Linked DNA regions of Butyricimonas faecihominis. The protein of the gene in region 2 interacts with the protein of the main gene of each other region in a pairwise test. Links are inferred from orthologs where the notes say so. Each region holds a gene or a part of one and is shown on either strand. Other genes may lie near its edges.

Region 1 (12,094 bases), 110 kb from region 2 along the record:
GGATAACACGGACCGTAACCGTACGTCGCCTTTCGCGTTCACCGGGAATCGTTTTGAATTTCGTGCGGTGGGGTCGTCAGCCAATTGCGGGGGACCGATGATCGCGTTGAATGCTGCTGTTGCCGAGCAGTTGATTGCTTTTAAAAGGGAAACGGATGCTTTAATCGAGAAAGGCGTTAAGAAAGACGAGGCAATTTTCCAGATATTACGTAAATACATTATCGAGTCCAAACCCGTACGTTTCGAGGGGAACGGTTACAGCAAGGAATGGAGGGAAGAAGCCGCCCGTCGGGGATTGTCCACGGTGGTGGATTGTATCCCGGCTTTAAAGGCTTATTGCTCGGAGAAGGCTAAGCGGTTGTTCGTGGACAACGGGATATTGAGTGAACGGGAGCTAGAAGCGCGTTTCGAGATCAAGAATGAAATTTATTTGAAGAAATTGCAGATAGAATCTCGTGTTTTGGGTGATCTCGTGTTGAATCATATTATCCCGACCGCGATCACTTACCAGAATACTCTGTTGACGAACGTGACAGCGCTGAAGAATATCTTGCCGGATTATGAATCCGTGGCTGACGTGCAAATCGAGGCCATCCGCACGATTTCCTATCATATCCGGGAGATCCAGACGATGGTGTCTGATATGACGGAAGCTCGCAAACAAGCCAACGCGATTGCCGACGAAGTGGCACGGGCCGAGGAATACACGGAAAAGGTTCGCCCCTATCTGGAGAAGATCCGTTATCACGTGGATAAGCTGGAATTACTCGTGGACGACGAGATCTGGCCGTTGCCGAAATACCGGGAACTGTTGTTCTCCCGGTAGATTTTATACTTGAGCGTACTCGCTGGGTGAAAATCGGGCGAGTTCGCTATCTCCAAAAAATAAATAAAGATGTAGTGGTGTCCCTTCCGATTGATCCCCGGAGGGGATTTCTATGGTTACGCTTTCGTCGCCCCTGCGAGCGGGTATGTCACGAAGTAGACGGGGAGAACGTCGTAGCGTGTCGTAGAAATAGCCCACGAACACTTGGTCTGACGAACTTGCTTTCGGGCAATCAATACCGTTTTCCCAGTTCAAGGTGACCGTCCACCCGTTGCGTTCCGTGCCGGTGATGACGGGGGCTTCTAGTGTTCCCATGGAAAAACGGAAAGTTTTGAATGCCCATACTCCTTTGCCCGGGAGTAGGCATCCCCCGTTGGTTGAATGGAATAAAGAGTCGCTCTTGGAAACCCCTCTCTCCCGGGCCGCGATTCGCCATATTAGTAAGTCCCCGATAGCCCGTTTGTAAATTTTCCACATTTTGCGGGCTTCCGTGAATCGGTCCGTGGTTTGCTTCTCTCCCTCTGTTCTGGATTTTCTGGGTCCCCGGGTGGATTTGCATTTCCGGACTTTCCCTCCGTACAAAAAATAAGTATACCCGTCGGCTTTAACCGGTCCGTTTGCAAGTATGGCTAAAAATAGAGGAGAGGTTATGTCCATGTCAATACTGATTTAAAAATGAATAATTGATGAATACTGGTGCAATAGTAGTAATAATATTTTGAATAAACAATACCTATACTTTATGAACCTTATTATATATAAGGTTCATATAATGTTTCTATAAGGTACCTATAAGGTTTGTGAAGGTATTGATTAGGTATTCTTCAAAACTTGAAGATAAATTTTTATTTCAACTTTTCTACTATTTAGCTTTATTTTAGAATTAATTGTCGTATATTGCGGGTCTTAATTAAATAAAAGGATTATGGCGGAATTTGTAAACTCTATTGGTCAGGTGCGGGGAAAATTCGGAAACGTGGTTGCCTATGTGCGGGCTAACGGTAAGAATTATTGTAAAGGTGCGAGTATTTCTCGTAAACCTAGCACGGAGTCGCAAAAGCAACAGGCTGCGGCGTTTGCTGTTGTGGTGAGTAGAAAGGGATGGATGGCTCGGGCGATTCGATTGGGATTTCCGGGGAATCAATACCCGAAAGGTTTTAACGGGTTCACGAGTGCGAACGTGACAACGGCCGTGACGGTTGAAAAGGTTAATCCCATGAAACCAATAGTCCGCTATAAGAAAGCTATTCAGGAATACCGGGGTATTATTGATTACTCGAAACTTCGCGTGGCGGCGGGTGCGCTTGTCAGTCCGGTCGTTGGTTGTGAGGTGGAGGCCGAGAGCCGGAAGGTGCATTTCTCGCATCAAGGAATGGCCGTGGAGGCAATAGATTGTTTTTGGGATGATGAGATTTATGGCGTACTTCTTCACGAAGCAACATATTCCTGTAAAGTGATGCGATTAGGAACGCGTGGGGAGGATTGGAACGAGAGCATGGATTTTCCGGAAGAGGCAGAAACGGAGGGGCTGGTTGTTTATGTTTTTGCCCGTGCGGCGGATGGGAAGGACACTTCTGATTCGGTGTGTTTAAAATGCAATGGATAACTTGAAAATTAAAAAACTGGATAAATGGTAAAAAAGGCGGTTATACAGGTTCGGGACACGATGATCCGGACGTTACAGGAAAATGGAATAGACTACATCTGTATCACAGATATTGCTCGTCAGAAGAACCCGGTTGAACCTAAAGATGTGGTGAAGAATTGGATGAGGGTAAAGAATACTTTGGAATATCTTGGTCTGTGGGAGAAATTGAATAATCTCAATTTTAAAGGGGTCGAATTCGACCCCCTTTTGAACGAGGCGGGAAACAATGCTTTCACCATGAGTCCGTCTCGTTGGGTGGAAACAACGGGAGCTATTGGTATTATCACAAAAAATGGGGCGGGAGGAGGCACGTACGCCCAAAGGGATATTGCGTTTAAATTTGCCAGTTGGGTTTCCGTGGAATTTGAATTATACTTGATCAAGGAATTCCAGCGTCTGAAAGAACAGGAGCAAGCTCAACTCGGTTGGTCGGCCAAACGGGAACTTTCAAAAATCAACTACCATATCCACACGGATGCGATTAAGCAAAATCTGATCCCGGAAGAGCTTTCTCCGGCACGGGTTTCTCAAATGTATGCTAATGAGGCAGACGTACTGAACGTGGCCATGTTCGGGATGACGGCTTTCGAATGGCGGGAGGCGCACCCGGATTTGAAGGGTAATATTCGGGATTATGCCACGATCAATGAGTTGATCTGCCTCTCGAACATGGAAAATTTGAATGCCGTTTTTATTCAGGAAGGTATGGCTCAACAAGAGCGTTTGTTGAAATTGAACCGGATTGCCATCCAACAAATGCGAGTGTTGGCGGACATGGACGGAAGGAAGCTGATAAAATAAAAGTAACGCCCGGAGATTCCTCCGGGCGTTATGCTTTTTGTTTGAATTTCTTTTAGAACATATAGTCCCACATCGGCAGCAAAATCGGTTTCTGATCTAATGCTTTCAATGCTTTTTCTCCCAAGTATTTTTTGTGAATAACTACCCGGAAGATGTATTCGTCAAACCATTTGTCGGTGAAAGTGAGATAACCGTTGTGTCCGGCTTGCGGGCCCCAACTGTTCTCGAATTCCCATTTTGTGGGTTTGCCGTTCGCATCAACGTCCACGGCAACTAATGACATGGCGTGGGCGGAACCGCTTTGGCGGGTCAGGATGCGGGTTTTCTTGTCCATGGAGAAATCTACGCCCATCAATGAATTGTAGTCGTACATTTCCGGATCAAGGATTCCGGTTTCCCGGTTGAAATACTTGCCCACGTCGCTGGAGGTATACATGGCCTCGTTCCCTTTGATGGATGCGATAGCGGCTTCTTTGATGTCCTCGTTTGGCAGGTTCAAGTATACCCAGTTGATACCTTCAATCGTGTTCCGGTAGTTTTGAATATCATATACTTTATAATATTCCCGGGTCGGGTCGTTCATGATCATGATGTAATTCTTCGGGTTATAATCAGCAGGTGTGATCTCCTTGTAGAATTGTTGAGGCGTGTAGTTTGCCAGTTCCTTGATCTCCCCGTTTCTGTCCTTGTATCTCCAAGTGAACGTGGTTGGCGGTTCACCTAAGCAGAGAGCCAAAATGCGATAAATATCTTTCAAAACAGATACTTTCTCTGCACGCAGTTCTTTGATTTTTTTGCCTTGAGCGGCCATTTCTCGGATGGTGTATCCCCCTTTGCGGAGACGTTCGTTGATCAATGATCCCATGGCACTCGTGTTGTTCGAGTGAGCGGTTTCCGGCATGACTTCCTTGGGTACAACACCGTATTTTTCTCCCAAGTTGTAATAGAGGTTCCATACACCGCCATCACCCACGGGAGCTTGGAACATGAAGGTCACGTCCCGGTCGTCCATCGGCTTGTTGGCCGTGGCAATCATATTCTCCAAGAAAAGATTGGATTTTTCGAACATATCCCAAAAATAGAGATAGTTGTGAGAGAAATCGAATCCCGTGAGGTTGTATTTCTCGATGATGCTCGGACGTAACACGTTCATGGAGGTAAACATCCAGCAGCGTCCGGAACTTTGCTGATCCGTGATACCCTGTACTTTTACCCGATATTTGAAATAGTGGTCTATTTTTCCTTGAATCTCCCGGTTAAGGGCATTATCCCGGATATTTTTGTCATTGGTCAACACGTTCTGAATAGCTTTCGTGGAAGCGTCTTTCTGGAAACTCCCCTTGATGTCATTCAGTTCTTTTTCACCGATCGTTTGGGCGCATAGCGACGCCCCGGTCAGTAATAAAGTAACTAATGTAACTTGTATTTTCTTCATAGTTTATTTATTATTGAATTTTATTAAACCTGTAACCTTGTAACCTGTAACGTTGCGCTGCAACTAAATATGGATTACTTCGTCGTAAGCGGCAGCAGCAGCCTCCATCACGGCCTCGCTCATTGTCGGGTGCGGGTGAACCGTTTTGATGATGTCATGAGCGGTAGCTTTTACCTTGCGGGCAAGTACCATTTCAGCAATCATTTCGGTCACGTTCATTCCTACCATGTGAGCCCCCAGCAAGGTATTGTCGGCAGCGTTGAAGATTAATTTGATGAATCCTTCGTTTGCCCCGGCTGCACTCGCTTTGCCTGATGCAGTGAACGGGAATTTACCGATCTTGATTTCATAACCGGCTTCAAGCGCTTTTGTCTCGTTCAGGCCGACAGATGCAACTTCCGGTGTCGTGTAGGTACATCCGGGGATGTTGGAATAGTCGATCGGTTCCGTGTGTACTCCCGCGATGTGTTCCACGCAGCAGATAGCCTCGGCAGATGCCACGTGAGCCAATGCCGGGCCGTGAACGATGTCACCGATAGCGTAAACGCCTTCCACGTTCGTGCGGTAGTAGTCGTCTACTTTTACACGACCTCTTTCCATTTCAATATTCAATTCTTCCAGACCGATGTTTTCCACGTTCGGGGCAATACCCACGGCAGACAACACGATTTCAGCCTCGTGTACTTCGATCTCGCCTTTCTTGTTTTTGATGTTCACTTTCAACAAACCTTCTCCGCTTTCAACGCTTTCCACGGAAGATTTCACCATCACGTTGATTCCGGCTTTCTTGAAAGAACGACCTACTTGTTTGGATACTTCCTCGTCTTCAAGCGGCAGGATGGTCGGCATGAATTCAACCAACAATACTTTGGTACCCATGGCATTGTAGAAATATGCCAATTCGGAACCGATTGCCCCGGAGCCTACCACGATCATGGATTCCGGTTTGTGATCAAGAGTTAAGGCCTGACGGTAACCGATAATCCGTTTTCCATCCTGGGGGATATTCGGCAACTGGCGGGAACGGGCGCCCGTGGCTAGAACGATATGTTGGGCCTCGAAAATGGTCTTTTCTCCGGCAGCGTTTGTCACCTCTACGGTTTTCTCTGCGGTCAGTTTTCCATGACCTTCGATCACGGTGATGTTATTCTTCTTGAACAAGTACTGGATTCCTTTGCTCATCTTATCGGCAACTCCCCGGCTACGGGCGATGATGGCATCGAAATCGGGTGCGGCATTCTCGATCTTTACCCCGTAATCTGCAGCGTGATGGGCGTATTCCAACACTTGTGCGGATTTAAGCAGGGATTTCGTGGGAATACATCCCCAGTTCAGGCAAATACCTCCCAGTTCGGCACGTTCTACAACGGCCACGGTCATTCCTAATTGAGACGCACGAATGGCAGCTACGTATCCTCCGGGACCACTACCAATCACGATTAAGTCGTATTTCATTTCTTATATTTTTAATAATGTGAATAATTTTAGTGTTGAATCATCGGGACACAAAATTAGGGGAATTGTTTAGAATAGAAAATAAAATCACTCCAAAAGTCGATTCTTGCGCAAATGTCTGTGTGTTATATATTTTATTTCAATGGTTTATATGGTCATTGGGGCAAGAGTTGATGTTAAAATTTTGGTTTTATAAGTTGAAATAGTATCTTTACACGCTTAAAATTTTATTAGTGTTGAAAATATTTGGTATATGGAGTATTTCGTAGCGTGAATTCATGTCTCCGGTTGTAGATCAAAGGAATACTTCATGTCACTTGGAACATAAAATTGGATATTAATATGAAAGGACTAAAAATTGTTGTTCTTGCTAAGCAGGTTCCCGATACGAGAAACGTGGGGAAAGATGCGATGAAAGCAGACGGAACTGTAAACAGGGCAGCTTTACCTGCCATCTTCAATCCTGAGGATTTAAATGCTTTAGAGCAAGCTTTAAGATTAAAAGATACAATTGAAGGGACAACCGTTCATGTACTGACGATGGGACCCGGCCGTGCTGCCGAGATCATCCGTGAGGCTATGTACCGGGGTGCAGATGGAGGTTATTTATTGTCTGATCGTGCTTTTGCCGGTTCGGATACGTTGGCAACTTCTTACGCTTTATCTTGCGCGTTACGCAATTTGGAATATGATCTGATCATTTGCGGTCGTCAGGCTATTGACGGGGATACCGCTCAGGTAGGTCCGCAGGTGGCTGAGAAGTTGGCTTTACCGCAGGTTACCTATGCTGAAGAAATTCAAGGTTGTGACGGGAAAATCGTGACGATCAAACGTCGTTTGGAAAGAGGTATTGAAGTGGCTACTTGCCCGATGCCTTGCGTGGTGACCGTGAACGGTTCTGCCGCTCCTTGTCGTCCGAGAAACGCACGTTTCGTGATGAAATACAAGAACGCGAAGGGTACTCAAGAGGCACAGGATGCCAACGAGGATTATTTTGCGTTGGTGAACGAACGCCCGTATTTGAAATTGACCGAATGGAGCGTGAACGATATTCAGAGTAATCCGGAAGATCTCGGTTTGAGCGGATCTCCGACCAAGGTGAAGAATATCGAGAGTGTGGTGTTCCAGGCGAAAGAGGCTAAAGTACTTTCCGGCACGGATGCCGAATTGGATGCCATGATGAAAGAGTTGATAACTAACCATACAATCGGGTAATTTTAGATTTTAAATTGTAAGTTTTAAATTGAAAACTTCTGAAACGAGGCAATTGGAATTTACAAAATCTAAAATCTAAAATCTAAAATTTTAAATGATATGAACAGTGTATTTGTATATTGCGAAATAGAAGAGGGTACGGTTGCTGACGTGAGTCTCGAATTATTGACCAAAGGACGTGCCCTTGCAACAAAACTTGGCGTGAAGCTGGAAGCTATCGCTTTGGGCGAAGGACTGAAAGATGTTGAAAAACAAGTATTCCCTTATGGGGTGGACGTACTTTGGGTAGGTGACGATGCTCGCTTGGCTCCTTACACGACGTTACCTCACACGAAAATGTTGGTACGTTTGTTTGACGCTGAGAAACCGCAAGTGGCTTTGATGGGAGCAACCAGTGTGGGACGTGATTTAGGTCCTCGTGTGTCCTCTGCATTACATAGCGGTTTGACGGCTGACTGTACGAGTCTTGAAATCGGTGAATATACCGATGCCAAGAGTGGAAAAAAATACGAGAATTTGTTATACCAAATTCGTCCGGCATTCGGAGGAAATATCGTAGCCACGATCGTGAACCCGGAATGTCGTCCGCAGATGGCTACGGTTCGCGAGGGTGTGATGAAGAAAGAAATTTTCAATCTTCAACATCAGGGGGAAGTAAAGAAGTTGAACGTGGACGAGTATTTGGATGATACCGACTTGGTGGTAAAGGTGATCGAGCGCCACATGGAGAAATCCAAAGTGAACATTAAAGCTGCACCGATCATTGTTGCCGGAGGATACGGTGTCGGTTCTAAAGAGAACTTTAACTTATTATATGAATTGGCCTCTGTTTTAGGTGGGGAAGTAGGTGCTTCTCGTGCCGCTGTTGATGCCGGGTTCTGCGAACACGAACGTCAGATCGGACAGACAGGAACAACGGTTCGTCCTAAATTATATATTGCTTGCGGTATCTCCGGACAAATCCAGCATACTGCCGGAATGGAAGAGTCTTCTATGGTAATTGCTATTAACACGGATGCAAACGCTCCGATTAATAAATTTGCCGATTACGTGATCACGGGTGACTTGAACGTGGTTATCCCAAAAATGATCCAGTATTATAAGAAGAACAGCAAATAATATTGAGTGATTAAGAGATTGACGATTGAGTGATTTTTTAATCACAGAATCGCAGATCATTAAATCACAGAATCACTAAATCTAAAATTAAAAAAGGTATGGCAAATTTCTATACAGATAACGAGGATTTAAAGTTCCACTTGGGACATCCCTTGATGCAGAAGATTGTTGCTTTGAAAGAGCGCAATTTCGAGGATGCAGGGAAATGCGAGATCGCACCGCGTGATTTCGAGGATGCAATGGATAATTATGATAGAGTGTTGGAGATCGTGGGAGACATTTGTGGTAACGTGCTGGCTGAAAATGCAGAGGGCGTGGATCACGAGGGACCGGAAGTGATTGACGGTCGCGTAAAATATGCTGCCGGGACTCAACAGAATCATGATATGCTGGCTCAGGCCGGATTGTACGGTATGTCATTACCGCGTGAGTATGACGGGTTGAACTTCCCGATGGTACCTTACGTGATGGCAGCAGAGTTAGTTTCCCGTGGTGATGGCGGTTTCGCTAACATTTGGGGATTACAGGATTGTGCTGAAACGATTCACGAGTTCGCCAACGAGGAACAAAAACGTCAGTACTTACCCCGTGCCGCTAAGGGCGATACTTACGCCATGGACTTGACCGAGCCGGATGCAGGATCGGATTTGCAGTCTGTACAGTTAAAAGCTACCTATTGCGAGAAAGATGGCAAATGGTATCTGAATGGTGTGAAACGTTTCATCACGAATGGTGACGCTCACATTTCATTGGTACTTGCCCGTTCAGAAGAGGGTACGCATGACGGACGTGGTTTGTCCATGTTTATCTATGACAAGGCTAACGGCGGAATGACCGTTCGTCGTATCGAGAATAAATTGGGAATCAAAGGTTCTCCGACTTGTGAGTTGGTGTTCAAGGATGCTCCGGCTGAATTAGTGGGAGAGCGTAAACTTGGATTGATCAAGTACGTGATGTCTTTGATGAACGGAGCCCGTTTGGGTGTTGGTGCTCAATCTGTGGGTATTGCAGAGGCCGCTTACCGCGAAGGTTTGAAATATGCTCAAGAAAGACGTCAGTTCGGTAAAGCAATTATCGAATTCCCGGCTGTATACGAGATGTTGACCAACATGGAGGCTAAATTACAAGCCGCACGTTCTGTGCTTTACGAGACGAGCCGTTTTGTAGATATGTACAAGGCTTACACGCACATTGCTAACGAGCGGACCTTGAACAAAGAAGAGCGTGAGGAGATGAAGAAATACCAGAAGTTGGCTGATATCTTCACCCCGTTATTGAAATTGTTCTCCAGCGAGTATGCGAACGAGATTGCTTACGACGCTTTGCAGATACACGGAGGTTCCGGGTTCATGAAGGATTACCCGATTGAGCGTTTGGTTCGTGATGCACGTATCACGAATATCTATGAGGGAACTTCTCAGTTGCAGGTCGTAGCAGCCATTCGTGGTGTGACCACGGGACAATTCTTGAAACAAATCCGTGAGGAATACGAGCAAGCTTCTATCCGTCCGGAACAAGAATATGTTCGTGAGATATTGAAAGGTATGACCGGGGCATTCGAGGCTGCCGTGACGAAAGTAACGGCTGTTGGAGAAACTGAATACGTGGATTTCCATGCACGTCGTTTGGTTGAAATGGCAGGATATATCATTTTGGGTTACCTGTTATTATTAGACTCTCAACGTTGCGATCGTTTTGCTAAATCTGCCGAGATTTTCGTGAAATACGGTCAGTCAAAAGTTGCCGGATATGCAGCATTTATCAATGACTTCGAATTGAAGGATTTGGGAATGTATAAAAAATAATATGATCGAAACATGATCATGAGAAAGGGAGGCTTTTAAAACCTCCCTTTTTTATTTCGCTTTTTTTATTTCAATCGGTTTATAATTTGCTCTTTCCAAGCGATCTGTCGTGGCAGCACAACTGATGCCTCGTTCCTTCATGGCTTTATTTTTCCCGATATGGGTGTCCGGGAATTTCTTTTTCTTACCGAAAAAAGTGGATATTCCCAGTCCTAAGAAAGCCAAGCCGATAATTACGGCTATAATAATAAAGTAGGTTCCTATCATAATGGTTTATTTTATATATACAAATATACCAATATTACTTCGCTTTCCCAAGGAAACGAGCGGGATTCTCGATGGCAATACTTTAAAGATAACCAATGAACTGTAATTTTAATAATAAGGGAATTCGTGCTTCGAAATGCGAAAAAAGGAGGGGAAATGCGTTTTTATATGATGTTTTGTGATGTTTTTTATATGTAAAAACGAGAATCGTTAAAAAAAAAGATTAAAAAAGGCTATTTATTACTTTGTTTTTTCTACATTTGAGGTGCAAAGTCAAATAAAATTGAGAAACAATGGAAGGATACGAACAAAACGACGGAATGGATACGAATGATAGAGATGAAATCTATTCCAATGCAGTGAAAGCAGGGAAAAGAACTTATTTTTTTGATGTGAAGGCGACCCGTAATAATGATTATTATTTGACGATCACCGAGAGCAAGAAAAAATTTGATAATAACGGTAATCCAAGCTACGAGAAACATAAAGTGTTCTTGTATAAAGAAGACTTTGACAAGTTTGTCGAGGGCTTAGAAGAGGCTATTGGCGTGGTAAAAGCTGCAATCAATGGCGAACTTCCGGAAAAGAATACTGACCTGTAAATAGTACTGTAATAAAATATTGAAGCGGGATGCACGATAAGTGGGTCCCGCTTTTTGCATGAACTCCCTTTTATGTTTTTTCTCCACTGAAATTTTGAGTATCTTTGTGTGGACAGAAAGAAGAGAAACATGGAGAATAAGCCGTTGGCAGAGCGAATGAGACCGAAGTCTTTAGAAGACTATATCGGGCAGCAACATCTGGTAGGACCAGGCAAGGTGCTACGGAAGATGATTGATTCGGGAGTTGTGTCTTCCTTTATTTTATGGGGGCCTCCGGGGGTGGGGAAAACGACGTTGGCGATGATTATCGCAGAACAGTTGAAACGTCCGTTTTACGTGTTGAGTGCCGTGAGTTCAGGGGTAAAGGATGTGCGTGAAGTGATTCAGAAAGCCGAGGGACAGCGATTTTTTAATACGCCGAATCCCATCCTGTTTATTGATGAAATCCATCGTTTCTCGAAGGCTCAGCAAGATTCTTTGCTGGCAGCCGTCGAGAAAGGTACCGTGACTCTTATTGGGGCCACGACCGAAAATCCTTCTTTCGAGGTGATTTCCCCGCTTTTATCGCGTTGCCAGGTGTATGTACTAAAGTCTCAAGAGAAAAAGGATCTCGAAGACTTAATTGACCGTGCCGTGGCCAAGGATTATTACTTGAGCAAACGTAATATCACGGTGAAGGAGAAAGAGGCCATGATCTCTTATAGTGGCGGTGATGCCCGGAAATTGTTGAATATCTTGGAGCTGGTGGTAAACGGATTGGGAGAGGGGGATATTGTCATTGATAACGAGGCGGTACATCGGGAGCTGCATGAGAACCCGTTGATGTATGATAAGGACGGGGAACAGCATTATGATATCGTTTCTGCCATGATCAAATCCATCCGGGGGGGAGACCCGAATGCGGCGGTTTATTGGATGGCT
Region 2 (12,239 bases):
TTCCATCACGGGAGGACGAGCCTCTTTCACCATGAATTTCTCCGGATATGAAAAAGTACCGGCCGAAGTTCAAGACGAGTTGTTGAAAGCTTACCAAGAGGAGAAGGAAGAGGATGAATAAATAAAATGAGGGTTCACTTCATTTTGGGACAACCTCATTGTTCGTCATAAAAAAGCACCATTTTTACCTGAATCAGAGGTAAAAAATGGTGCTTTTATTCATGACCTCACTTTTTAATCTTTTACCACGACGTCTTCTACGTTACCTTTTTCCCAATCTTTTTCTGTCCCTTCCGGCTGAACCACACTCTCCGGTTTTCCAACCTCCACATCTTCCGTGTTTCCAATTTGCCAGTCTCCCGGCAACACATTCACATTCACGTCGTTTTTCTTAATATCAATTTTATCATCCGGTAAAACTTCCGTGTTTCCGGTTTCATCCGTCGTCTCCACTTTATTCACGGCAGATTCCAATTGTCCATCGCCCGCATCACTCTCGTTCACCTCCATATTCGTAACCACCTGCATATCCGGTTTCGTTTTCACGTCCAGAGTCAAGGCTTGAGTCAAAACAATCTCCCGAGTATCATCCCTTGCAATAATATTACACTCAATATTATTGCTCGCTCCAGTACTCGTACCTTCGTCAAGCACAACAATATTCATCGTGGCAGAATAATGGTTTTCTTCTTCCGCACGCGAGAATCCTCGTATATTTCCACCTTTAGTCATCGCCACGAATACAGTTCCTGGATTCTTCCATTCAGTCTCCCCGAAGGCAAGTGTCGTCCCCACGTTAGGCACGAGTATTCCCACTTCCGCAATCTTTCCCGAATAATCAGTCACTTGCATCTTTGTCGTCGCCAACGTTCGCTTCGCTGTCAGTTCCACGCTAGTATCATCATCTCCTACAGCTAGCGAACTTTTCGCAAAAAGCACATCCCCTAATGGCGTGAAATTTGCTGCACCTTCCTTCTTCGTCAACTGGATTTTCATATCAGAAAGAGCGGTTCCAACCACATCACCCGCAATATTGGCATCCTCCAACACGTTACCAACAAACACAATCGTGTAGTTTCCTTTGTTCAATTCCAATTTTTCAATTCCATCCACAGAGTTATATTTAAAACTCTCCTGAAGTTTTCCTGCCTGATCAAACACGTATAATCGCACGTGAGAAATGATCCCTTTCAACCCGGTATCGTCCAAACTGCTAACACCACTTTTCAATACGCATTCGACTTTAACAACTTTCTCTCCCGGAATAGGTTCCGGTTCATCCTCTCCGCCACCAGAACCTCCACAACCCCAAAATCCTACAATCAAGGAGAATGTCATCAATGTATAGATAATTCTTTTCATTTATTCCATTTTTAATGGTTATTATTTGTACATTCGGTTAATTTATTCTTGTCGAATCTCGCGGGATCTCTCCGGAATCCGGTTCCACGTTTACCGTGACTTCCGCTGATTTAAACTGGTTGTAATCAGTAATAATGATCTTATATACACTTGACTGATTAGCATGTACCGTACATTCCAGCCGTTGATTTCCTTCTCCATAGCACATGTTCATATCCATCCACCCGTCACCTGAAATTGTCATCACATCTACATTCCATCCCATATTGGAGGTTACGTCAAACACGATCGTATCTCCCGAACGGACAGTAAATACGCTCTGGGAAACATCGAGCACGGGATCCAGCATTTCCTTCTGCACCACGTTAATATATGCCACATGCCGCCCCGAATGAATCGTAATATCTCCATTTCTTTCTGGCCAATAATTATTCGGGTTATTCGGGTCCACGGTTACCCGCAATCTGGCATTTCCTCGCCCAGTCAACACGCCATTTCCCCCGACAATCGAATCTGTTACATTCTCGTTCCCATCAAGTAAAGCGACATGAACATACTCCGCCCATAAGACTTCACAAGTCCATTCTGCATTTGACCGGACTTCTACAAAATATATTCCACCTTCCGCAGGCGCCATTATTAAATTATTATCCACGCTCAACATGATCCCATCCGGACTAAAATTAGGAGAATCGGAAGCACTAACATACAAATTACCCGAATTATACACCTCCAGCAAACCTGCAGGTAATATACCTGTCAATTCCGGATTCCTCGGCAAATATAAATCCTCCAAATTATTTAAATTATTGAAAGATTCCGGGATTGAAGTAATTCCACAACTATCCAGTGTAATACTCTTCAACGAGTTCATTTGTCCCATCCAATCCGGCAATCCATTTTTCCCGAAAACAGGAGAATACAACCTTAAACGAGTCACTTGAAAACTCTTTATTCTCTCAATATCCGCTGGTAACATATTTTCATTAGCCACGGAAAATTCCCGAATAGACGAGAAATCAGCAGAAGAAGGAATTTGTAAATTACGAAATCCGGCAATTGCAAATTCAATCACGTTTCTCGTCACATTCCAAACCGAAGCAGGCAATTCGCAGGAAGGCGTCGCAACAAGATACAAATATTTCAAGTTCGTTAATCCTGAAAAATCCAAATCCGCAGAAGTAATTCGAGACTTCGAAAGCATCGGAAAATAATCACCGATTTCCTCATCATCATTCTCGTAAGGAACGCTGAATACCAAACCTTCCAATTTTGTCAAATTACCGATATGTGTCGGTATCGCAGTTAAAGTCAAGCTACTAACGTTCAAATAAATCAAATTAGCGGGTAATTCCGGAAGAGAAGTTGCATCCGTGTTCACACTCAATTCTTCCAGCGCGGTCATTTCTTTCATATAAGAGGGAATTTCCGCCAAACTACCATATGACTCTCCCATATTGAACCACTTCAAAGCAGTTAAATTTTTAAATGACTCCGGTAAACTCCAAACAGGATACTCCTCGCTACTTCGGGTCAATATATTCGCTTTCATGGATGCCTTCTTTGTCATGTCAACCTGGTCATAATCTTCCAAGAAGTCTTCCCATTCTTGATAGCCAATACCGATCACACGTCCATTTTCATCCAAATGGACATTATGCCACAAATTCAAATTATCTGATTCCCAATTATCTACCATACTGACGTTTGCCGCTCTCAAAGCTTCCCGAATTTCCAACATCGCCTGCAAGTCACCCGCTGCAATATCTTTCATTTTAGGTAGCACAATCACCACACTTCCGGTTGAATCAATAATTACATTTTCGACTTCAGACTGTAATACATACATATTCATTCCGGATGAATCCCTTAATGAAATTGCAACTAGGGAATAATTCCCTTGAAGCACCTGATTACAATGCGTCACGACAAGCGTATCTTCACTCCAAACCATTAAAGTTTCCGAATTCCAACTATCAACATTGATTGAAAATTCATGGGCTTCACCATCATTTTTCAAAAAATGCATATTCAAGGCTCTCACCTGTCGCAAATCCTCGGGAGAACCAGTCTCCATCAATAATTTAACGGTCAATGTATCCACGAATTTCCTTTGATCCACGGAAAGATCTTCCGACACCGTTTCTCCCCAAGGTTCCACATCCATCTCGATCGTTACGTTCACGAGTCCCCCTGAAACGTTTATTTTCGCATTAATCGTGTGAATTTTATTCGCCTCCACCCGATTCTTTAATCCAACCACGTAATTCTGCATTTCTCCGTTTACCTCTATCTGAAATTCTAAACGGGCAAGAGTATCCTGACACGTAGGGAAAGCTATCGCCTCACCCTCTAGTTGTTGCCCTTGTTCTTTCATCGGGACTTTCAACCGCACGGGATCACCCACGGCACTACCATCAAAACGAATTTTTTCCGGTGATCCCAATAAAGTTACACTTTTAACTTCCACACCACTTTTCATACCCTCTACGTTTATATCTAATTTCCCGACCAAACGACTCAACTCAGCATTACTTGTCTTGTCCTCCCCAACCACGACCTCGCTCTTACCGGCAAAGATGCTACCGGGCAACACATTCTCTCCATCAGTATCTTTTTCCAATGAAAGGGTCACATCCTCCAGCGTTTTTCCTTCCTCAATTCCACTAATTTGAGCCTCATCAATATTAGATAAATAAGCAAAAGTATATTTTCCTAAAACTAATTTAACCGGTTTAACATCCTTCAAACCAGCATATTGTTTATGTTGACTTAAAGTCCCATCCTCGTTAAAAATCAACAAATGCAAAGCATTCACCTCCTGGGATAAAGCTTCTAAAGACAAATTGGATGACCGACCGCTAAAAGTCAAGGGAATCTCCTGCCCCGGGATCTCCCCGTCAAGCTGGTCTTTCTGACAACCTGTAAACCAAACGGTTGACAATATAATAAATGTATATAGTATTCTTTTCATCTCACTATCTTATTAAATTATAATTCCGTTACTTTTTCCACACAAGTCACCGCTCCATTGACAACATTTGCGGAACGACCAAGAGAAGAAGCCTTGTTCAATGTTAAATTCAATTCTAATCTCTTATTTCGTTGAATACGATTCTTAGCGACAAAATCAAAATAATATATTCCGCTCTCATCCAAAGCGATAATAGTCCCTCTCAATGGTCCCTCCGTGGGAAAAAACGAAATATCTTTATCCACCATTAGATTTCCAAAACCGTAATCCGTGCGAATTCGAAGAACGTAATCCTCGATTTGAATCGTATCACTATATGTATCACACTGTAACGCCAATTCGACAGTCTGAAATTCAGATGAATTTGTCACATGAACGTTTACCTTACCAATCAGACGTTTCATTTCGATCGTCTTTGTCTCTTCTGAGCCATCCACATAGGCAATCCCCCCAAAAAGTTCAGGAATTGAATCCCACATCCAACGTAAATTCACATCTTTCATTTCCCGTCCCGTGAGATAGAGAGACGCCATCTCCTTAACCGGCACATTTCCTAAAACAAAAAACGTGTATTTCCCCGGTAATAAATCTTGATACGAAATTTTTTCTTCAGCCGTAAAATAGTCCGGCTCACAAACTTGATTCGAGGATAATCCATTAAAATTATACACGTTCACCGGCATCGTCACTAGTGTCATACCAGCAGAACCGGAGCGTACGGACAATTCCAAATAATTTTCAGAATTCCCCGTTTGATCTCTTCCATCTTTCTGGGTACAAGCTCCCAAAAAGATTAAACACAGAATTGCAACTAGGATTTTTTTCATAATTTTACAATTAAAATTTATTTTCACTCCACACTCTTATCAATTACTTATTATACAATTGAATAAAACAAATACACACCTAAAAATATCATGTCAAAAAACGATCGTTTAAAGACATTGATAATGTAAGAATAAAGTTTCGTTTTTTGACACTAGCTAACTATCTGTTTACGAGAAATGACAATAAATGACTAAATTTTTTACGATTACCGAATTTATTTATATATTGCAATGTTTTTAAACGATCATTAAATGATTCTCAAACCTATACTCAAATCCATTGTATTTTCTTACTTTTGTATCGAAATCAAAATACTTATTTATGCACCTGTTTTACACGCCTGACATCACAACAAACGAGTACACGCTACCCGAGGAAGAATCAAAACATTGTGTCAAAGTTCTTCGTCTCGAAATAGGCAACGAGATTTTCCTTGTTGACGGGAAAGGTGGCTTTTACCGTTGCGAGATTATTCAAGCGCACCCTAAACGCTGTGAAGTCAGATGCGTTGAAAAAACAGAAAATTACGGAAAACGGGATTACCATATTCACATTGCCATTGCCCCGACAAAAAATATTGAACGCATCGAATGGTTCTTGGAAAAATGCACGGAAATCGGGATTGACGAAATTACACCTCTACTTTGCGATCACTCGGAACGCAAAGTAATCAAAGAAGAACGGCTGGAAAAAGTGATTATTTCTGCCATGAAACAATCCTTGAAAGCCTACCTGCCACGACTCAATCCCATGATCGAATTTTCTCGTTTTGTAAAAAACAATCAAAACTCATTGAAGTGTATCGCCCATTGCGATGAAGGAAATAAAAAGTCACTCCAAGAGATTTATACCCCCGGTCAAAACGCCACGATTCTTATCGGCCCAGAGGGAGATTTCTCGGGAAACGAAATCACGTTAGCTTTAGCAAACAATTTCATTCCCGTCACCCTGGGCGAAAGTCGCCTGCGAACAGAGACCGCAGGAATCGTCGCTTGTCATAGTATCAATTTTATCAACGAGATAAATCACTAAAACATAAAACATTCATACCTGAGGTTATAAAACATAAACCTAAAATGTCACGATTCTGCCATATTATTTGTATTTTTGCGGTGAAAGGTTAAATGTTTTTCTGAATTATTTATCGTGGATTTTATTAACGAATTGAACGAGAACCAACGAGAGGCCGTCGTGAACACGGATGGGCCCACGCTTGTGATTGCCGGAGCAGGATCGGGTAAAACAAGGGTATTGACATATCGTATCGCGAACCTGTTGAGCAAGGGTGTACCCGCTTACCGTATTCTCGCACTGACGTTTACCAACAAAGCCGCACGGGAGATGCAGAAACGTATTGCCACCCTCGTGGGACAAGGTAACGCTGCCAACTTATGGATGGGAACCTTCCACTCCATTTTCTCCAAAATTCTACGGGTTGAGGCCGAGCATCTCGGGTACACGTCCAATTTCACGATATATGATTCACAGGATTCGAAAAACCTGATCAAGTCTATTGTCAAGGACCTGAAACTGGACGACAAGGTGTACAAACCCAACGACGTGCTGGGACGCATCTCCATGGCCAAGAACAACCTCGTCGTGGCACAGGCATACGCCCAATCGGCAAAGATCACTTCTGCCGACCAAGCGGCCAAGAAACCCATGATCTCGGAAATATACAAGTATTATCAAGCCCGTTGCAAGCAAAGCGACGTCATGGATTTCGACGACCTCCTATTGCAAACGAATATTCTCTTCCGGGATTTTCCGGAGATACTGGAAAAATACCAGAAGAAGTTCGACTACATACTCGTGGACGAGTATCAGGACACGAACTATTCGCAGTATCTTATCATCAAGAAACTGGCAGAACAGCATAAAAACATCTGCGTGGTAGGTGATGACGCGCAAAGTATTTATTCATTCCGGGGAGCCCGCATCGAAAATATCTTGAATTTCCGAAATGATTACCCGGGCTACAAGTTGTGCAAGTTGGAACAAAATTACCGTTCCACGACCACCATCGTTGACGCGGCCAATAGCATCATCAGCCGGAACAAGGAACAAATTCCGAAAAAAACATTCTCCCAGAACGAGGAAGGAGATAAAATCCGGGTAATGAAAGCCTTATCCGACAAGGAAGAAGGTTTCCAAGTGGCACAGGAGATATTCCGTATCTCTCAGAACGAACAAGCGGAGTTCAATAATTTCGCTATTCTGTACCGGACGAACGCCCAGTCCCGTATCATGGAAGAGGCCTTACGAAAAAGGAATATACCTTATAAAATATACGGTGGACTTTCATTCTACCAACGCAAGGAGATCAAAGACTTGATAGCTTACCTGCGACTGACGATCAACCAGAATGACGAGGAAGCCTTAAAACGAATCATCAACTATCCGCGGCGAGGCATCGGGGACACCACGATCGACAAGCTGAAAGAAGTGGCACAAAAATACAACGTGAGTATCTGGACACTACTTTGCAACTTGAACAAAGTTCCGGGTATGGTTTCTGCCATGACTGCAGCCAAACTAACTCATTTTAGGCAACTAATCGATGGATTCACCGAGATTGCCAAAGAAGAGAATGCATACGAAACAACTTATCGAGTGGCCAAAGCATCCGGTATCATAGAAGACCTTTCTTCCGATGACACGCCGGAAGGGGTGTCCCGCCGAGAAAACATACAGGAGTTACTGAATGCAGTCAAAGATTTCTGTGAAACCGCTTACAAGGAAGGGCGGGATGACAAACTCCCCGCATTTTTGGAAGGTGTTGCCCTGTTAACCGATCAGGATAGTGAGAAACCGGAAGACAATAATAAGGTGACCCTAATGACCATCCACTCCGCAAAGGGACTGGAGTTTGAAAACGTCTTTATCGTGGGCATGGAAGAAGAACTTTTCCCTGCCCAGCAAAGTGCCTATTCCCCTTCCGCTTTGGAAGAAGAGAGAAGGTTGTTTTACGTGGCACTGACCCGTGCAGAGAAAAGAGTGATCATGACCTATTCCTCTTCCCGGTACAAAAATGGTAACGTGGTCTATCCGCAACCCTCCCGGTTTATCGCAGAAATCGATCCGCACTACTTGGATGGATTTTTCACCCCGGCCCGTCCCTCCATGGGACGCTCGTTACACGGTCCCGGAATACAGGAAAAAGTGGCACGTCCTAAGATTACCCTTCAACCCAAGGTTGAAGTGCCGGACATTGACACCTCGAAATTGGTACCCATCAACGGGGAACAGATTATTCCCGACATGGTGATCTTTCACCCCAATTTTGGCCCGGGAAAGGTAATTTCCATAGATGGTTTGGGAGTAAATAAAAAGGCAAAAGTGATGTTCCCAAAGCACGGTCAAAAGGTTTTATTGTTAAAGTTTGCAAAACTTTACGTGCAAGGGCATACAAATTAATGACTTATAAACAAAAAATATTATATTTGCAGCATATTCTAATTTCTAATAGATGCGAGGGATAGATTATTCCGGTATTTTAATGTGATTTTCCGGCGTTTTCCCATAAAATAAAAAATTTTTAAGACCAAAATTATCCTGTAATGGACTATAATAGCCAAAGAAAAAAACTTATTCTTCCCGAATATGGAAGGAATATTCAAATGATGGTTGACCACCTAGCAACAATAACAGACAGAGACGAGCGTACCCGTGCTGCCAAAACAGTAATCAGCGTGATGGGAAATCTTTACCCGCACCTTCGGGACGTTCCGGATTTCCGTCATAAATTGTGGGATCACCTGATGATCATGTCAAATTTCACGCTGGACATTGATTCTCCCTACCCACTCCCGGAAAAAGATATTCTGGAAGAAAAACCGGAAAAGTTACCGTATAACAATCACCGGATCAAATACAAACACTATGGTCTTCTCACCGAGAAATTAATCGAGAAAATCAAAGAAACAGAAGACCCCGAAATCAAAAGAGTACTCACGGTGTTAACCGCCAACCACATGAAAAAATCATTCCTTACGTGGAATAAAGACTCCGTGGAAGACGATCAAATCTACAACGACATCAATACATTATACGGTGGCAATATCGAAATGCCGGAAGGAATGATCCTTTCTCACTCGAAAGACTTGTTGCAGAAGAAAAATACCAAACCCACGAATAACAACAAGCAACAGAAAAACAATAAGAAACAATTTTACAAAAAACACAACTAATAGTAGATTTTAGATTGCAAATTTTAAATTGAATGTTCTTTCAATCTAAAATCTAAAATCATCAAATCTAAAATTACTTGGGATGTTGGTAACTTTAATCTTCGGGGGAAATCAAGGGGACCGGAAAGCCTTGATCGGTGAGGCCATAACGGAAATGTCAAGCATAGGGAAGATCGAACGCTGTTCTTCCCTTTACGAAACCGCCCCGTGGGGATTCGAATCATCTGATTCTTTTTATAATCAAATTGTTACTTACGAAACAAATCTACACCCGGAAGAAGTTTTGGATAAATGTCAGGCCACAGAACAAAAACTCGGACGAGTTCGCTCCGGTACTCAGTTCTGTTCCCGAACCATGGATATAGACATTCTTTTCTGTGATTCCCAAATCATCAACACGCCTCGCCTGACAGTTCCTCATCCCAGACTAGCACAACGTAATTTCGTACTTGCCCCCCTGAACGAAATCATGCCGGCCTTCATTCATCCGGTCAGTCACAAAACCATTGCCACTCTTCTCTCAGAATGCACGGACACGCTTAAAGCGGAGAAGAAATTTTAGAGTAATGTAGAATTTAAAATTTAGAATGAAAGAAAGCTACTCCCACTGGCCCCCTTTCCACTGGGAGGGGAGAGACGGATGCGAGAATACGCTTCAATGTAACAGTGCAGCGTGTTCTCCCCCTGTGTAAGGGGGAGTTAGAGGGGGTAGTTGGAAAGGTAAAAGATAAAAGTAGGAAATCAAGAAACGTTGGCCCCGTGCGGTTGGAATCTAAAATCTAAAATTATTACGTTCTTCCTCAGTCAACCCGTCTGATCTCCGCACCAATCGCATTCAACTTTTCATCAATATGCTCGTAACCGCGGTCAATCTGGTCGATGTTATCAATGACACTTGTCCCTTGCGCAGACAACGCCGCGATCAACAAGGCGATTCCCGCACGTATATCCGGCGACGTCATCTTGGTGGCCCGTAGCTGAGATTCATGATTTTGCCCGATAACCGTGGCCCGATGCGGATCACAAAGAATAATCTTCGCCCCCATGTCGATTAATTTGTCCACGAAGAACAAACGGCTCTCGAACATCTTCTGATGAATCAGCACACTCCCTTTTGCCTGAGTAGCAACAACAAGGAATACACTCAATAAGTCGGGCGTCAACCCCGGCCAAGGAGCATCGGCAATTGTCAAAATTGAACCATCAATAAAATCTTCTATCATGTAATGTTCCTGACGAGGAATATATAAATCATCCCCACGTTCCTCTACCCGGATTCCCAACTTACGGAACGCATCCGGAATAATACCTAACTGGGGAATAGCGACATTCTTAATCGTGATCTCCGAGCGGGTCAATGCTGCAAGTCCTATGTAACTACCCACCTCGATCATGTCGGGTAAACAACGATGCTGACACCCCCCAAGACTTTCAACCCCTTCAATCGTCAACAAATTGGAAGCAATCCCCGAAATCCGGGCTCCCATGGCATTTAACATCCTGCATAACTGTTGCACGTAAGGCTCGCAAGCAGCGTTATAGATCGTGGTCACCCCTTCCGCCAACACGGCAGCCATGATAATATTCGCCGTTCCGGTCACCGATGCCTCATCAAGTAACATATAAGTCCCCCGTAATTTCTGGGCAGAGGCCTTGTAACATCCCGAAATCGCATCATATTCGAACGTGGCTCCCAATTTCTCGAAACCAAGAAAATGGGTATCTAACCGACGACGCCCGATTTTATCCCCTCCCGGCTTGGGAACCAAACCGCAACCATGCATGGCCAACAACGGTCCCAGAATCATGATCGACCCGCGCAAACTAGCCGCTTTACTGTAAAAATCTTCTGTTTCCAAGTAATCGAAATTTATGTCGTTCGCCCGGAAAGAAAACTCACCTTTTTGAAGTCTCTCCACCTTCACTCCCATACCCCGAAGTAGATCAATCAATTTTATCACATCCAATATCTCCGGGATATTACTGATAACCACTTCTTCCCTAGTCAACAAACAAGCACAGATCACCTGTAATGCCTCATTCTTTGCTCCCTGGGGAACCAACTCGCCTTTCAATCGTCTCCCACCAATAACTTCAAATTTGCTCATGTCGTATAATTAAAGAGTTACAGTTTTCGCTACAAACATTTTAGCCACGCATCGTAAGGGTAATATCTATCTCCCGAAACGCAACCGAATTCTGCACGTAAAACTATCAAAAAAACAAATGTCAACAAAATAAGTTTACAAAGTTTGTAAAATAGTGAATCGACAAAATCAATTAAAATTTTGTATGACCGGAATTATATCCATACATTTGTAAACAAGATTTACAATATAAGCCATATTTTGTATCTCTAAATTTTACCCGAGATTATTAATAATTTTAAAACAACACATAATGAAAAGCTTTCTGAAATACTTGTTAGCGACTATTGTCGGTATTATTATCGTACATGTTATCCTGTTTTTCGTGTTTATCGGGCTCGTCGGGGCCATAGCCAGTTTCTCCAGTCCCACGATCGAGATCAAGGACAACACGATACTAAAACTATCACTGAAGACAGCGATCCCGGACAGGGCATCGGAGAACCCATTTCAGAACTTTAACTTGATGACCATGAACCCAGAGAAACAAATCGGGCTAAATAAAATACTTGAATACATTGACAACGCCAGCAAGGATTCCCGCATCAAGGGGATTTACCTGGATCTGACCGAGATCAACTCTAACTTCGGGGCTCTCGCCACGATCGACGAGATCCGGAATGCCCTGTTGAGATTCAAGAAAAGTGGCAAATTCATTTACAGCTACACCAATCTGGGGTACTCCCAAAAGAGCTACTACTTAGCGACAGTTGCCGATAGTGTTTTCGTTAATCCCGA

Evidence for each region.
Region 1: the proteins of R8806_RS18305 (region 2) and lpdA interact in binary tests that used the Escherichia coli proteins (3 or more experiments, as listed by UniProt). The link is inferred for Butyricimonas faecihominis from one-to-one orthologs.

Annotation. Positions count from the first base shown.
Region 1 is NZ_AP028155.1:4,513,154-4,525,247, forward strand. The notes cover bases 3,970-6,831. They hold lpdA (dihydrolipoyl dehydrogenase), read right to left. Parts: upstream 6,166-6,831; coding sequence 4,774-6,165; downstream 3,970-4,773. Other genes in these bases: R8806_RS18715 (C1 family peptidase), read right to left, coding at 3,970-4,710; R8806_RS18725 (electron transfer flavoprotein subunit beta/FixA family protein), read left to right, coding at 6,508-6,831. Outside these bases: R8806_RS18695 (glutamine synthetase III family protein), read left to right, coding at 1-826; R8806_RS18700 (hypothetical protein), read right to left, coding at 830-1,483; R8806_RS18705 (hypothetical protein), read left to right, coding at 1,752-2,432; R8806_RS18710 (KilA-N domain-containing protein), read left to right, coding at 2,457-3,275; more of R8806_RS18715, read right to left, coding at 3,328-3,969; more of R8806_RS18725, read left to right, coding at 6,832-7,380; R8806_RS18730 (electron transfer flavoprotein subunit alpha/FixB family protein), read left to right, coding at 7,480-8,499; R8806_RS18735 (Acyl-CoA dehydrogenase C-terminal domain-containing protein), read left to right, coding at 8,598-10,304; R8806_RS18740 (hypothetical protein), read right to left, coding at 10,356-10,571; R8806_RS18745 (DUF3276 family protein), read left to right, coding at 10,865-11,173; R8806_RS18750 (replication-associated recombination protein A), read left to right, coding at 11,303-12,094. UniProt on the Escherichia coli protein: Lipoamide dehydrogenase is a component of the glycine cleavage system as well as of the alpha-ketoacid dehydrogenase complexes.
Region 2 is NZ_AP028155.1:4,404,291-4,416,529, reverse strand. What follows is about bases 5,939-8,945. They hold R8806_RS18305 (ATP-dependent helicase), read left to right. Parts: upstream 5,939-6,310; coding sequence 6,311-8,581; downstream 8,582-8,945. Other genes in these bases: R8806_RS18300 (DUF4290 domain-containing protein), read left to right, coding at 8,725-8,945; R8806_RS18310 (16S rRNA (uracil(1498)-N(3))-methyltransferase), read left to right, coding at 5,939-6,196. Also shown: R8806_RS18330 (elongation factor G), read left to right, coding at 1-121; R8806_RS18325 (FimB/Mfa2 family fimbrial subunit), read right to left, coding at 235-1,362; R8806_RS18320 (FimB/Mfa2 family fimbrial subunit), read right to left, coding at 1,400-4,336; R8806_RS18315 (hypothetical protein), read right to left, coding at 4,354-5,163; more of R8806_RS18310, read left to right, coding at 5,486-5,938; more of R8806_RS18300, read left to right, coding at 8,946-9,354; folK (2-amino-4-hydroxy-6-hydroxymethyldihydropteridine diphosphokinase), read left to right, coding at 9,437-9,916; murA (UDP-N-acetylglucosamine 1-carboxyvinyltransferase), read right to left, coding at 10,155-11,462; signal peptide peptidase SppA, read left to right, coding at 11,755-12,239. UniProt on the Escherichia coli protein: A helicase with DNA-dependent ATPase activity. Unwinds DNA duplexes with 3'-5' polarity. Translocates on single-stranded DNA with 3'-5' polarity. Initiates unwinding more efficiently from a nicked substrate than double-stranded DNA.